DNA from 2 places in the Marinobacter qingdaonensis genome. Region 2 is predicted to be linked to the other one. Evidence: predicted binding sites of a transcription regulator. Region 2 holds the regulator's gene; the other holds the start of a gene.

Region 1 (5,424 bases), 600 kb from region 2:
GCTGAAACCGGTGGACGACGAGGCCAAGGCCTGGAAGACGGTGTGGTCGGCGGGCCAGGGCGTCAGCCAGATTCACGACGTCCTGACGGTCCAGGCCCTGGTGCAGCGACTGAGTGACGAATACCAGCAAGCCCGGGCCCGGCTGCTCGACTGAGCCGCCCGAACCGGAGCCTGCCGTGGGTCAGACCCGGAACTGCGACGCCTTGGCCTGAAGCGCCGCCAGCAGCTCACCGATCCGGTGGCTGGCGGTGTCGGAGCGATGGATGGCGTCCACCGTGGTTTCCGACGAGCGGGCAATGCCCTCGACACTGACACTGACCTTGCCGGCGTGGCGGCCTTCTTCCTCGGCCACCGAGGAGATGGTCAGCGCCCGCTCCTGCAAATCCCCCAACAACCGGTTGATCTGCTCGAAATGGGCATCGGCCTTCTGGAATTCCGTGGAAGACTCGGCCACCTGCCCGGACACCTGGTCGATGACCGACACCGCCTGCCGGCTGCCCCGCTGCAGGCGCTCGATGATGGCTTCGATCTCCGTGGTGGATTCCTGGGTCCGGCTGGCCAGCGTGCGCACCTCATCGGCGACCACGGCAAAACCGCGTCCGGACTCGCCGGCCCGGGCCGCCTCGATGGCGGCGTTGAGGGCGAGCAGATTGGTCTGCTCGGCGATGGCGCCAATCACCGACAGCACCGAGGTGATTTCCGTGCTCTGGGTGTTGAGTTCATTGACCGCCGACACCGCCTGCTCGACGTTGCGCACCACCGCGGCCAGCCGGTCCCGGACATCCCGGGAGATGCCCGCGGTCGCCTCGCTCTCGGCACCGATGGTCTGCACCGAACCGGCCACTTCCTGGATACTGTCGGCCACCTCGGAGATGCTCTGGGACATGGCCGCCATGGTGTCCGACACCTCGGCCACCTCCTGTTGCTGGTGGTTCACCGCCGAGACCGCATCCCGACTCACTTCGCCCTGCTCCCGGGCCTGACCGGCGGCGGTTTCCGCCGACGCTTTGACATCGGACACCAGCTCCTGGATGCGGGCGATGAACTGGTTCATGCCCCGGGCCATCTCGGTCAGCTCGTCCTTGCCCTTCAGCGAGACCCGGCGGGTCAGGTCGGCCTCGCCATCGGCAATCCCCCAGATCGCCGAACTCAGGCGCAACACCCGGGGCAGCAGGCCGCCGCCGAGCACGGCAGCAACCAGCAGAATCAGCACCAGCACCGAGCCGATGGTCAGCAGCGACAGGTCCGCGGACAGGCTGGCCGCTTCCCGGTTCAGGGACTCAACGGTGCTCTGGATGCGCGCCTGGGTGGTGGCGTCCATATCCGCCAGCTGTTGCTGCAGGCGCTGGTTGACCTGCTCGGTTGCGGCGTCGAGGGTCTGGCGAGAGGCATCGATGCTGCCGGCAATGGTGGCGCTGAATTCCTGCTCCAGCTGGGCCAGATCCCGGTTGATGCCCTCGAGCGACAGCCCGAGCTTGAGCTGGCCGATGGCCGAGCCCTGGGGCTTGATGTCCGCGGTGATGATGACCACGTTGGGGTCGCGACTGGCGGCGTCGAGGACCCGATTTGCAGCACCGCGGCCCTCACCCTGCTCCATCAGGGTGCGAACCCGGTCGTCGGTTCGATCAACGTACCGGGTCATGCGCTCGCCGTACTGGTCGTAGTAGATGGCGAACAGCACCGATTCCCGGGCATCGGCCAGTTCCACCAGGTCGGTCAGCCGCGGGATGTCCCGGTCCCAGATCAACGGCGCCGCCACCGCCGCCAGCACATTGGCCAGACCCTGGGCCTCGGCCATGACCGCCGTGCGCACGTTGCTGGCCACCCGCTCCTGCTGTTCGGTCTGCTGCACCGTCAGCTCGTTGGCGAGTTCATCGATGGTCTTCTCCCGCATGGCCTGCAGGCGCCCGCGGACGTCCTCCCGGGTCTCACCGAAGGATTCGCTGACCTGATTGCTGCTGGCTTCCAGGGCCGATCCGGCCGTGTCCACCAGGCGCTCGACCTGATTCGAGATCAGCCACTGGCTGACCACCACCTGCACCAGACCGGCAACAACCAGGATCAGGAAAACCGGTCTCAGCAGCCGGCTTGTGACCAGCTGTTTGATAAAGGGTGCGGACATAATGACTCCGTCAACGTGTTATGCGGTGCTGTCCTTCATTCTTTTAGGGCGTCCGTTGCCTTGGGTAACGACCAGTTGTAGCAAAACGTGAGCCATGGGGCGGGCGTTTTTGTGTAGGCTTTTGTTGCAGGTCATGGGTGGACATTGCAGAGGTTCGCGGGCCGTGGTGAACTATTGCCCGCCGACCCCGTAATTCTTCAGACATTTAGCCAATGAGGACAGGGTATGTTTGGACTGTTCAAAGCCGACCCCAAGAAAAAACTTCAGAAAGCCTACGAGGAAAAACTGGAGAAAGCCCTGCACGCCCAGCGCAACGGCGATCTGCGGACCCACGGTGACCTGATGGAAGAAGCCGACAAGATCTACCGGGAGATCCAGAATCTGTCCGATGGCAAGTGATCGGCCGCCACTAAGGCGATGACTCTGGCCGTCTACTCGTCGCCCAGCCCCCGTGACAGTTGCGCAAGCTGCTGGCGCAGTCGCAAGATATCCCGGTGCATGGCATCGACCTGATCCAGCAACTCCAGGGAGACGGCCAGGCCCGGCAGGTTGATCTTCAGATCCCGCTGCAGGCGCATGGCCTTGCGCAGCCGTAGCAGCGCCTCCAGATCGAATTCCCAGTTCTGCTCCGGTGCCGACGGGGCCTGCTCGATCGGCTCGATGATGCCGTAGCTCACCATCTTCAGCACCAGCTCGGCGTGGCACTCGCCCCGCTCGCACAGCTCCCTGAGCGAGAAGGTCGCCCTGGATTCCGCAACATCGATGGTCACTACCGATTTGTTCCCCGCCATGGTGTCACTCCCTGCTTACACATGCAGCCTGCTGCGTGGATTGAAGTGTTTCTCCGCTTCGGCCAACTGCTCGTACAGCCCTTCCGCCTCTTTGCTGTGCTGCTCCGGCATAACGATCTGCAGCACCACGATCTGGTCGCCAGGGTGCTTACCGGGCAGCCCCTTGCCTTTCAGGCGCAGCTTGCGGCCACTGGAGGAGCCCTTTGGCACCTTGACGTTCACCTTGGCGCCGACGGTGGGCACGGTCACACTGGCGCCCATGGCCGCCTCCCAGGGCGCAATGGGCACGGTGACCAGCACATCCCGACCTTCCACCGTGAACACCGGGTGTGGCGCCAGCTCGATTTCCAGCAACAGGTCGCCGGGCTCGCCGCCGCCATAGCCGGGCGAGCCCTGGCCCTTGAGACGCAGATGCTGCCCCTCGCGCATGCCAGCCGGAATTTTCACATTCAGGGTCTTCTGCCGCTCCCGGATGCGGCCCTGCTTGTCCGGCTCGTGCACGGTGAAGGACACCTGTTTTTCACAGCCGTGGAACACCTCTTCCAGGAACAGCGCGAGCCGGGCGTGCACGTCTTCACCGCGCATGCGCATGCTCTGCCCGAAACCGCCAAAGCCGCCACGGCCCTGGCCGCCGGCGCGATGGCCGCCACCGAAAATCTCCTCGAAAAAGTCGCTGAATTGCCGGGCGTCGGCCTCGGTATAGCCGCCGCCCCCGAACCCGGAGGCGCTCTGCCAGCCCGGTGGCGGCTGGAAGGAGCCGTCGGTCCGGGCGCCGTATTTGCGGATCTGATCGTATTCGGCCCGCTTTTCCGGGTCCTTCAGGACCTCGTAGGCCTCGCCGATGTCCTTGAATTTGTCTGCGGCCTTGTCTTCTTTACTGACGTCCGGGTGGTATTTCCGGGCCAGCTTGCGGTACGCCTTCTTGATGTCCTCGGGGGAGGCAGACTCACTCACACCGAGGGCGGCGTAATAGTCCTTGAAGTCCATGTTGTTCCCCAAAACCTGATCAACGGTTGAACCCTGATACCGGTTCTCTAAAACCTATAGTTGTCGCTGTTGGCGGAAATACAAGCGGTGGTTTTACTCCGGCGGCCACCGAAACCTGGCCGCGATCGCAGTGGTTGCCCTTATACCCATGCCCGGCGATTCGGGCGAACATAACAGGTTTCGCCCTAACGCCCTGAATTTTGGAGTTCCTTTGACCAGCACGCCGATGACCCGAGTGCAGATTTTCCTGATCGAATTCGCTTTGGCCCTTGGCGGTTTCGCCATCGGCACCGGCGAATTTGCCATCATGGGCCTGATGCCCAACGTGTCCCAGGACCTGGGCGTGACCGAGCCCGAGGTGGGGCACCTGATCAGCGCCTACGCACTCGGGGTGGTGGTCGGCGCGCCCCTGCTGGCGATCATCGGCGCCCGCTTCCTGCGCCGGCAGTTGCTGATCGGGCTGATGGCCTTTTACGCGGTCGGCAATCTGGCCAGCGCCCTGGCCGACGGTTACACCGGGGTGATGATCGCCCGTTTCGTGGCCGGTCTGCCGCACGGTGCCTATTTCGGGGTTGCCGCCCTGGTGGCGGCCTCTCTGGTGCCCGCCAATCAGCGGGCCAAGGCGGTGAGCAAGGTGATGATGGGGCTGACCCTGGCGCTGCTGCTGGGCAATCCACTGGCCGCCTGGCTCGGGCAGTCGCTGGACTGGCGCTACGTGTACGCGTTCGTCGGACTGGTCTCGGTGGTCACGCTGACCATGGTGATCGCGGTGCTGCCATCGGACCCGCACGAGCAACGGCAGGGTTCCCTGAGCGAAATCCGGGCCTTTAACCGGGCCGGCATCTGGTTTGCCCTGGCCATCGGCGCCGTCGGTTTTTCCGGGATGTTCGCGGTGTTCAGTTACCTGGCACCGACGCTGCTGGAGGTGACCCAGGTCGCCGCGTACTGGATTCCCATCGCGCTGGCGGTGTTTGGTCTCGGTGGCTTTGTCGGCAATCTGGTCGGCGGCTGGATGTTCGATCGCCTGGGTTTCCGGGCGGTGGGCGTGATCCTGCTGCTGAGCGCCTGCGTTCTGTTGGCGTTTCCGTCCACCACCGGCTCGCTGCCGGTGCTGTTGCTGGCCTGTTTCCTGGTGGCCATGATGGGGGCACTGGGACCGGCACTGCAGACCCACCTGATGGATGTCGCCCACGGCGCCCAGAACCTGGCCGCGGCCTCGCACCACGCCGCTTTCAACCTGGCCAACGCCCTCGGGCCCTGGCTGGCCGGCATGGCGATCACCGCCGGGCTCGGCTGGTCCTCCACCGGCTACGTGGGCGCCCTGACCGCGACCCTGGGGCTGGCCATATTCCTCGCGGCCTGGCGCCACAACGAAAAAGGCCTCCGCGATGCGGAGGCCTATCAAACGCCGGTCTCTTAAGCTCGACTGGGCTTATTTGACCTTCGGATCGAGCTCGCCGGAGGCGTAGCGCTCGAACATACGCTCCAGGTTCATCGGCTTGATCTTGCTGGCGTTGCCGGCGG
Region 2 (5,424 bases):
CGGCACCGCCGGTGGAGGAAGAGGCAAGATGAAAGTAAAACGGTTTTTTGCTCAGAGCATGGCGGAGGCCCTGAAGCAGGTCAGTGAGCAGATGGGACCCGATGCCGTGATTCTTTCCAATCGTCGGGTGGACGGCGGCGTCGAAATCGTGACGGCCCTGGACTACGACGAGAACATGGCGCGCCAGCGTCTGGGTGAGCAGGCCGAAACCGCCACCAATGGCTCCCGCCTGGCTGAGATGCAGGCCGACCAGCATCGCCGGCTCGAGGACGAGCTTAGCCGGTCCCGGGATCGTATCCGCGAAGTGCGGGAGAAGCGGGCAAGCCAGGGCGCGAGCTACGCCGAGGCCTCGTTTGCCGAGCTCCATGAGGCCGCCGTGACCGAGGCCGTTGAGCCGGCGCCCGCGCCCGTAACCAAGGGCTATTCCGATGAACTGGCCCAGATGCGGGCGGAGATCAGTTCGCTGCGTGACTTGATGAGCGCCCAGGGTGCCGAGGCCGCCAAGCCCGCCGGCTCCGCCGTACAGCAACGCCTGGCCGAACGGCTGCAGGAGTTTGGTCTGAGCAGCGACCTGGCCGGCTCACTGTCCCGTCGGCATCAGGGCGGGCGGCTGGAGGACGGCTGGAAACAGGCTTTGAAGATGCTCGCCACCGGGGTTCGCACCTCGCGCCAGGAATGGCTGGATGAGGGCGGCGTCTACGCCCTGGTGGGCCCGACCGGCTCCGGCAAGACCACCACCATCGGCAAGCTGGCGGCCCGGTACGTGCTCAAGCACGGCGCCGACTCCCTGGCCCTGGTGACCACCGACCGCTACCGGGTCGCCGCCCACGAGCAGTTGTTCGTGTTCGGTCGCATCCTGAATGTGCCGGTGCGGGTGGTGGACGAGAGCCACACCCTGGACGACATCCTGGACGAGCTGTCCGACCGGCACCTGGTACTGATCGACACCGCCGGCCTGACCAGCTCCGACCGTGGCTACCAGGAGCAATTGTCCGAGCTGGCGCGCAGTCACCACCAGATCCGGACCCACCTGGTGGTGTCCGCCACCAGCCAGCCGCGCATCATGAAATCCGTGTGGCATTGCTATAAGATGGCTAATCTTTCGGGCTGCGTGATGACAAAGATTGACGAAGCCCTGACACTTGGCGAATCCTTGGGGTTTGTGATGGAAACCGCGTTGCCGGTGGCCTACTACACGGACGGTCAGAAAATCCCCGAGGACCTGCATCACGCAGACGCAGTTCCCCTGGTACGGTTGGCGGTTGAGCGCCTGAAGAGCCTGCAGCAACAGCAATCGGTTGCCGAGGGGGCCTGAGCTGGACACACCCGTACCGGATGATGGAGTATCCGGCGTGCACAACCGGCGCCGTTAATAATAAGACGAGCCCTCGGAACAATTGGCGAGAGACACGAATTAACATGAGCAGAGCAAATCCGGTACAGGTGATTGCGGTTTCCGGCGGTAAAGGTGGGGTCGGCAAAAGTAACGTGTCGGTCAACCTGGGCATCGCCCTGGCGCAGAAAGGTCGGCGCGTGGTGATCCTGGACGCCGACCTTGGGCTGGCCAACATCGATGTTCTGCTCGGCATAACCGCCAACCGCAACATTTCCGATGTGCTCTCGGGCGAGTGCGACCTGAAAGACGTTCTGGTCGACGGCCCGGGTGGCATCAAGATTGTGCCGGCGTCGTCCGGTACCCAGCGCATGACCCATCTGAGCGCCATGGAACACGCCGGCCTGATCAACGCCTTCAGTGAGCTGGGCGACCAGATTGACGTGCTCATCGTCGATACCGCCGCCGGCATCTCGGAATCGGTGGTCAGCTTCCTGCGCGCCTCCCAGGAGTTGCTGTTCGTGGTCTGTGACGAGCCGACTTCGATCACCGACGCCTACGCCCTGATCAAGCTGATGAACCGCGAGTACGGCACCAACCGTTTTCGCATCCTGGCCAACCAGGTGCGCAACGAGCAGGAGGGGCGGCACCTGTTCGAGAAGCTGGCCCGGGTCACCGAGCGCTTTTTGGACGTGGCCCTGCAGTACGTGGGCATGGTGCCCTACGACGAAGCCGTCAAGAAATCCGTGCAGCGCCAGCGCGCCGTGCTCGATGCCTACCCCCGGGCCAAGGCATCGCTGGCAATCAAGGCGCTGGCGGACAAAGTGGACAACTGGCCGCTGCCTTCCTCGCCTCGCGGGCATCTCGAATTCTTCGTGGAGCGGCTCGTCGAAGTCTGAATCTGATCCAGTCAAAACAACACCGGATACATGACATTGGCGAAAAATCTGGGAATCTACCAGCAATCTGGCACGACCGGCGCTGCTCAGCTGATTGAGGAGCACGCCCCGCTGGTCAAGAAAATAGCCCTCCATCTGATGGCCCGGCTGCCGGCCTCCGTGCAGCTGGAAGACCTGATGCAGGCCGGCATGATCGGTCTGCTCGAGGCGGCCCAACGCTACAGCTCCACCAAGGGTGCCACCTTCGAAACCTACGCCGGTATCCGCATCCGCGGCGCCATGGTCGATGAAATCCGCAAGGGCGACTGGGTGCCCAGGTCGGTTCACCGCAACGCCCGCCGCATCTCCCAGGCCATCAAGGCGGTCGAGGATCGTCTCGGCCGTGAAGCCCAGGACCACGAGGTGGCCGAGGAGCTGGGCATAGAGCTGTCCGAGTACCACGCCTCCCTGTCCGATGCCAACAGCGGACGACTTTTTAGCCTCGATGAGCTTAATGAATCCGGAGAGCTGCCGATAGAAGAGGCAGAGGCCAGTGATAATCCGCTCGATGGCCTGGCGTCTGACGCCTTCCGGCGCAATCTGGCCGAGGCGATCGAAGACCTGCCGGAGCGGGAAAAACTGGTGCTGAGCCTGTACTACCAGGAAGAACTGAACCTGAAAGAAATCGGGGCGGTGCTTGGGGTGAGTGAAAGCAGGGTCAGCCAGATTCACAGTCAGGCGGCATTACGGTTGCGGGGGCGACTGGCCGGCTGGCGCCAGGACACCGACGACTAGGTTTGCCGCCCGTGTGTCCCGTTCATGGAGCTCTGTAGTTTTTGGTAACCGATGCTTTACATGGACAGCAAAGAACAGACAATAAGTGGTCAAAACCGCGGCCTGCTAGATGTTGTGCTTAAAGGTCAAACGAATTCCGGGTGTTACTAACTGGAGGTCCCATTGGACAAGAACATGAAAATCCTCATCGTGGACGACTTTTCCACGATGCGACGGATCATCAAGAACCTGCTGCGTGATCTGGGTTTCAGCAACACCGATGAGGCGGATGACGGCAACACCGCACTGCCGATGCTGAAGAGCGGCAAGTACGATTTTCTGGTCACCGACTGGAACATGCCGGGGATGTCCGGGTTCGACCTGCTCAAGGCCGTGCGTGCCGACGAGAGCCTGAAGACCCTGCCGGTTCTGATGGTGACCGCGGAAGCCAAGCGTGACCAGATCGTGGCGGCCGCCCAGGCCGGCGTCAACGGCTACGTGGTCAAGCCGTTCACCGCCGCCGTGCTCAAGGAAAAGATCGAGAAAATCTTCGAACGCATCCAGTAACCAGAGGTCGGATGGCTCTCATGAGCGATACCAGCAAGAACCATCGAAGCCTCGATCCGGAGGTGACGGAAAAGCTCCAGCGTCAGAGTGCGGAGCTGGCCGATAGTGTCCAGGCCGGGGACTTTGCCCAGGCCATGACCGTGATCAACGAACTGAGTGAGGTCAGGGACCAGAGTCTCTACCGCGAAGTGGGGCGTCTGACCCGGAGCCTCCACGAAGCCATTCGCAACTTCCAGATTGACCCGCGCAGCGCCGAACAGCAGGAAGCCCTGTCGAAAATGAGCGACGCCTCGGATCGTCTGGAGTACGTGGTGCAGATGACCAGCCAGGCCGCCAACCGCACCATGGATCTGGTGGAAGAGACCATGCCGGTGGCGCACGAGGTCCGGGACGAGGCAACCGCCCTGCGGGACGAGTGGCACCGGCTGCGCCGACGCGAAATGCAGCCGGCCGAGTTCCGCGAACTGTACGGTCGCATCGATCGCTTCTTCGAGTCCCTGTCGACCGATGCGGGCACCATGTACAACAACCTGTCCGAGATCTTGTTGGCCCAGGATTTCCAGGACCTCACCGGCCAGGTGATCCAGAAGGTCACGGCCCTGGTGAAAGAGGTGGAGGAGCAGATGCTCAGCCTCGTGGTGATGGCCAGTCATGTCGACCAGCTCACCGGCACGGTGCACCAGATCGAAGAGTCCGAGGTATCGGCCGAGCAGGGCGTCGGGCCACAGATCAAGGCCAACGAACGTGAAGATGTAGTCTCGGGACAGGACGATGTCGACGACCTGTTGTCCAGTCTCGGTTTCTGAATAAATGAGGATGACGCATGGCGTTTGATGCTGATGAAGAGATTCTGCAGGACTTCGTGGTCGAAGCAGGCGAGATTCTCGAAAAGCTGTCCGAACAGCTGGTAGATCTTGAGCAAAATCCGGACGACAGCGATCTGCTCAACGCCATCTTCCGGGGTTTCCATACGGTCAAGGGGGGCGCCGGCTTCCTGCAGCTGGAAGCCCTGGTGAACTGCTGCCATTCCGCGGAAAACGTGTTCGACACCCTGCGCAACCACAAGCGCAAGGTGGACTCGGAACTGATGGACGTGGTGCTTGAGGCCCTGGACCACGTCAACGCCATGTTTGATCAGGTCCGCAACCGGGAGGAACTGACTCCCGCCCCGGACTCCCTGATTGTCTCTCTGGATGCCCTGGCGGAACCGGCCAGCGAGTCCCCGGTGGCCCAGCCCGCGGCACCCGTCAGTGCCGAGCCGGTGGCCGACGGCGACGACGGGGGTTACATCACCGACGACGAATTTGAACAGTTGCTGGACGCCCTGCACGACGGCGCACCCGGCGCCGGCCCTGCCCAGACCGAATCATCCTCCGAGCCGGCCCCGACCGGTGCCGACCAGGGCGCGGACGCCGGGGCGGGCGACGACATCACCGACGACGAATTCGAAGCGCTGCTTGACCAGCTGCACGGCAAAGGCCAGTTTGCTGGCGCGCCTGCGTCCGAGGACGCGGCCGGATCCAGCGCCAGTGCGCCCGAGTCGGTCCCGGCCAGCGCCGGCCAGCCGGCCCAGGCCGGCGGCGATGACCTGATCACCGACGACGAATTTGAGAAGCTGCTGGACGAGCTGCACGGCAAGGGCGGTGGCCCCACGGGCGCCGACACGGCCAAGGCCGAGCCCGAGCCCGCCGCCAGCGCACCGGCACCGGAACCCAAGCAGCCCGAGCCGAAAAAAGCCGAGCCGGCGACACCGGCGCCCGAGCCCAAGCCCGCTGCCAAGTCGGCGGCACCGGCCCGGGACGCGGCGCCGGCCGCCGAAACCACCGTGCGGGTCGACACCAAGCGCCTGGACGACATCATGAACATGGTCGG

What was found. The regulator FliA, encoded in region 2, starts transcription of late flagellar genes. The targets are predictions, from matches to a motif close to CTAAAGTTTNNNNNNNNNNNGCCGNTAA.
Region 1: the regulator FliA is predicted to act here: its motif matches at 2,187-2,214, upstream of U5822_RS09865 (methyl-accepting chemotaxis protein).

What each region holds. Positions count from the first base shown of each region.
Region 1 is NZ_JAYDCJ010000003.1:1,470,245-1,475,668, reverse strand. It holds gene U5822_RS09870 (NAD(P)H-dependent flavin oxidoreductase) at 1-154, shown strand, start outside; gene U5822_RS09865 (methyl-accepting chemotaxis protein) at 182-2,122, opposite strand; gene U5822_RS09860 (DUF6435 family protein) at 2,348-2,521, shown strand; gene U5822_RS09855 (chaperone modulator CbpM) at 2,554-2,913, opposite strand; gene U5822_RS09850 (DnaJ C-terminal domain-containing protein) at 2,929-3,900, opposite strand; gene U5822_RS09845 (MFS transporter) at 4,094-5,320, shown strand; gene fba (class II fructose-bisphosphate aldolase) at 5,333-5,424, opposite strand, start outside.
Region 2 is NZ_JAYDCJ010000003.1:2,074,738-2,080,161, forward strand. It holds gene flhF (flagellar biosynthesis GTPase FlhF) at 29-1,315, shown strand; gene U5822_RS12740 (MinD/ParA family protein) at 1,420-2,232, shown strand; gene U5822_RS12745 (RNA polymerase sigma factor FliA) at 2,263-3,006, shown strand; gene cheY (chemotaxis response regulator CheY) at 3,169-3,552, shown strand; gene U5822_RS12755 (protein phosphatase CheZ) at 3,573-4,358, shown strand; gene U5822_RS12760 (chemotaxis protein CheA) at 4,376-5,424, shown strand, end outside.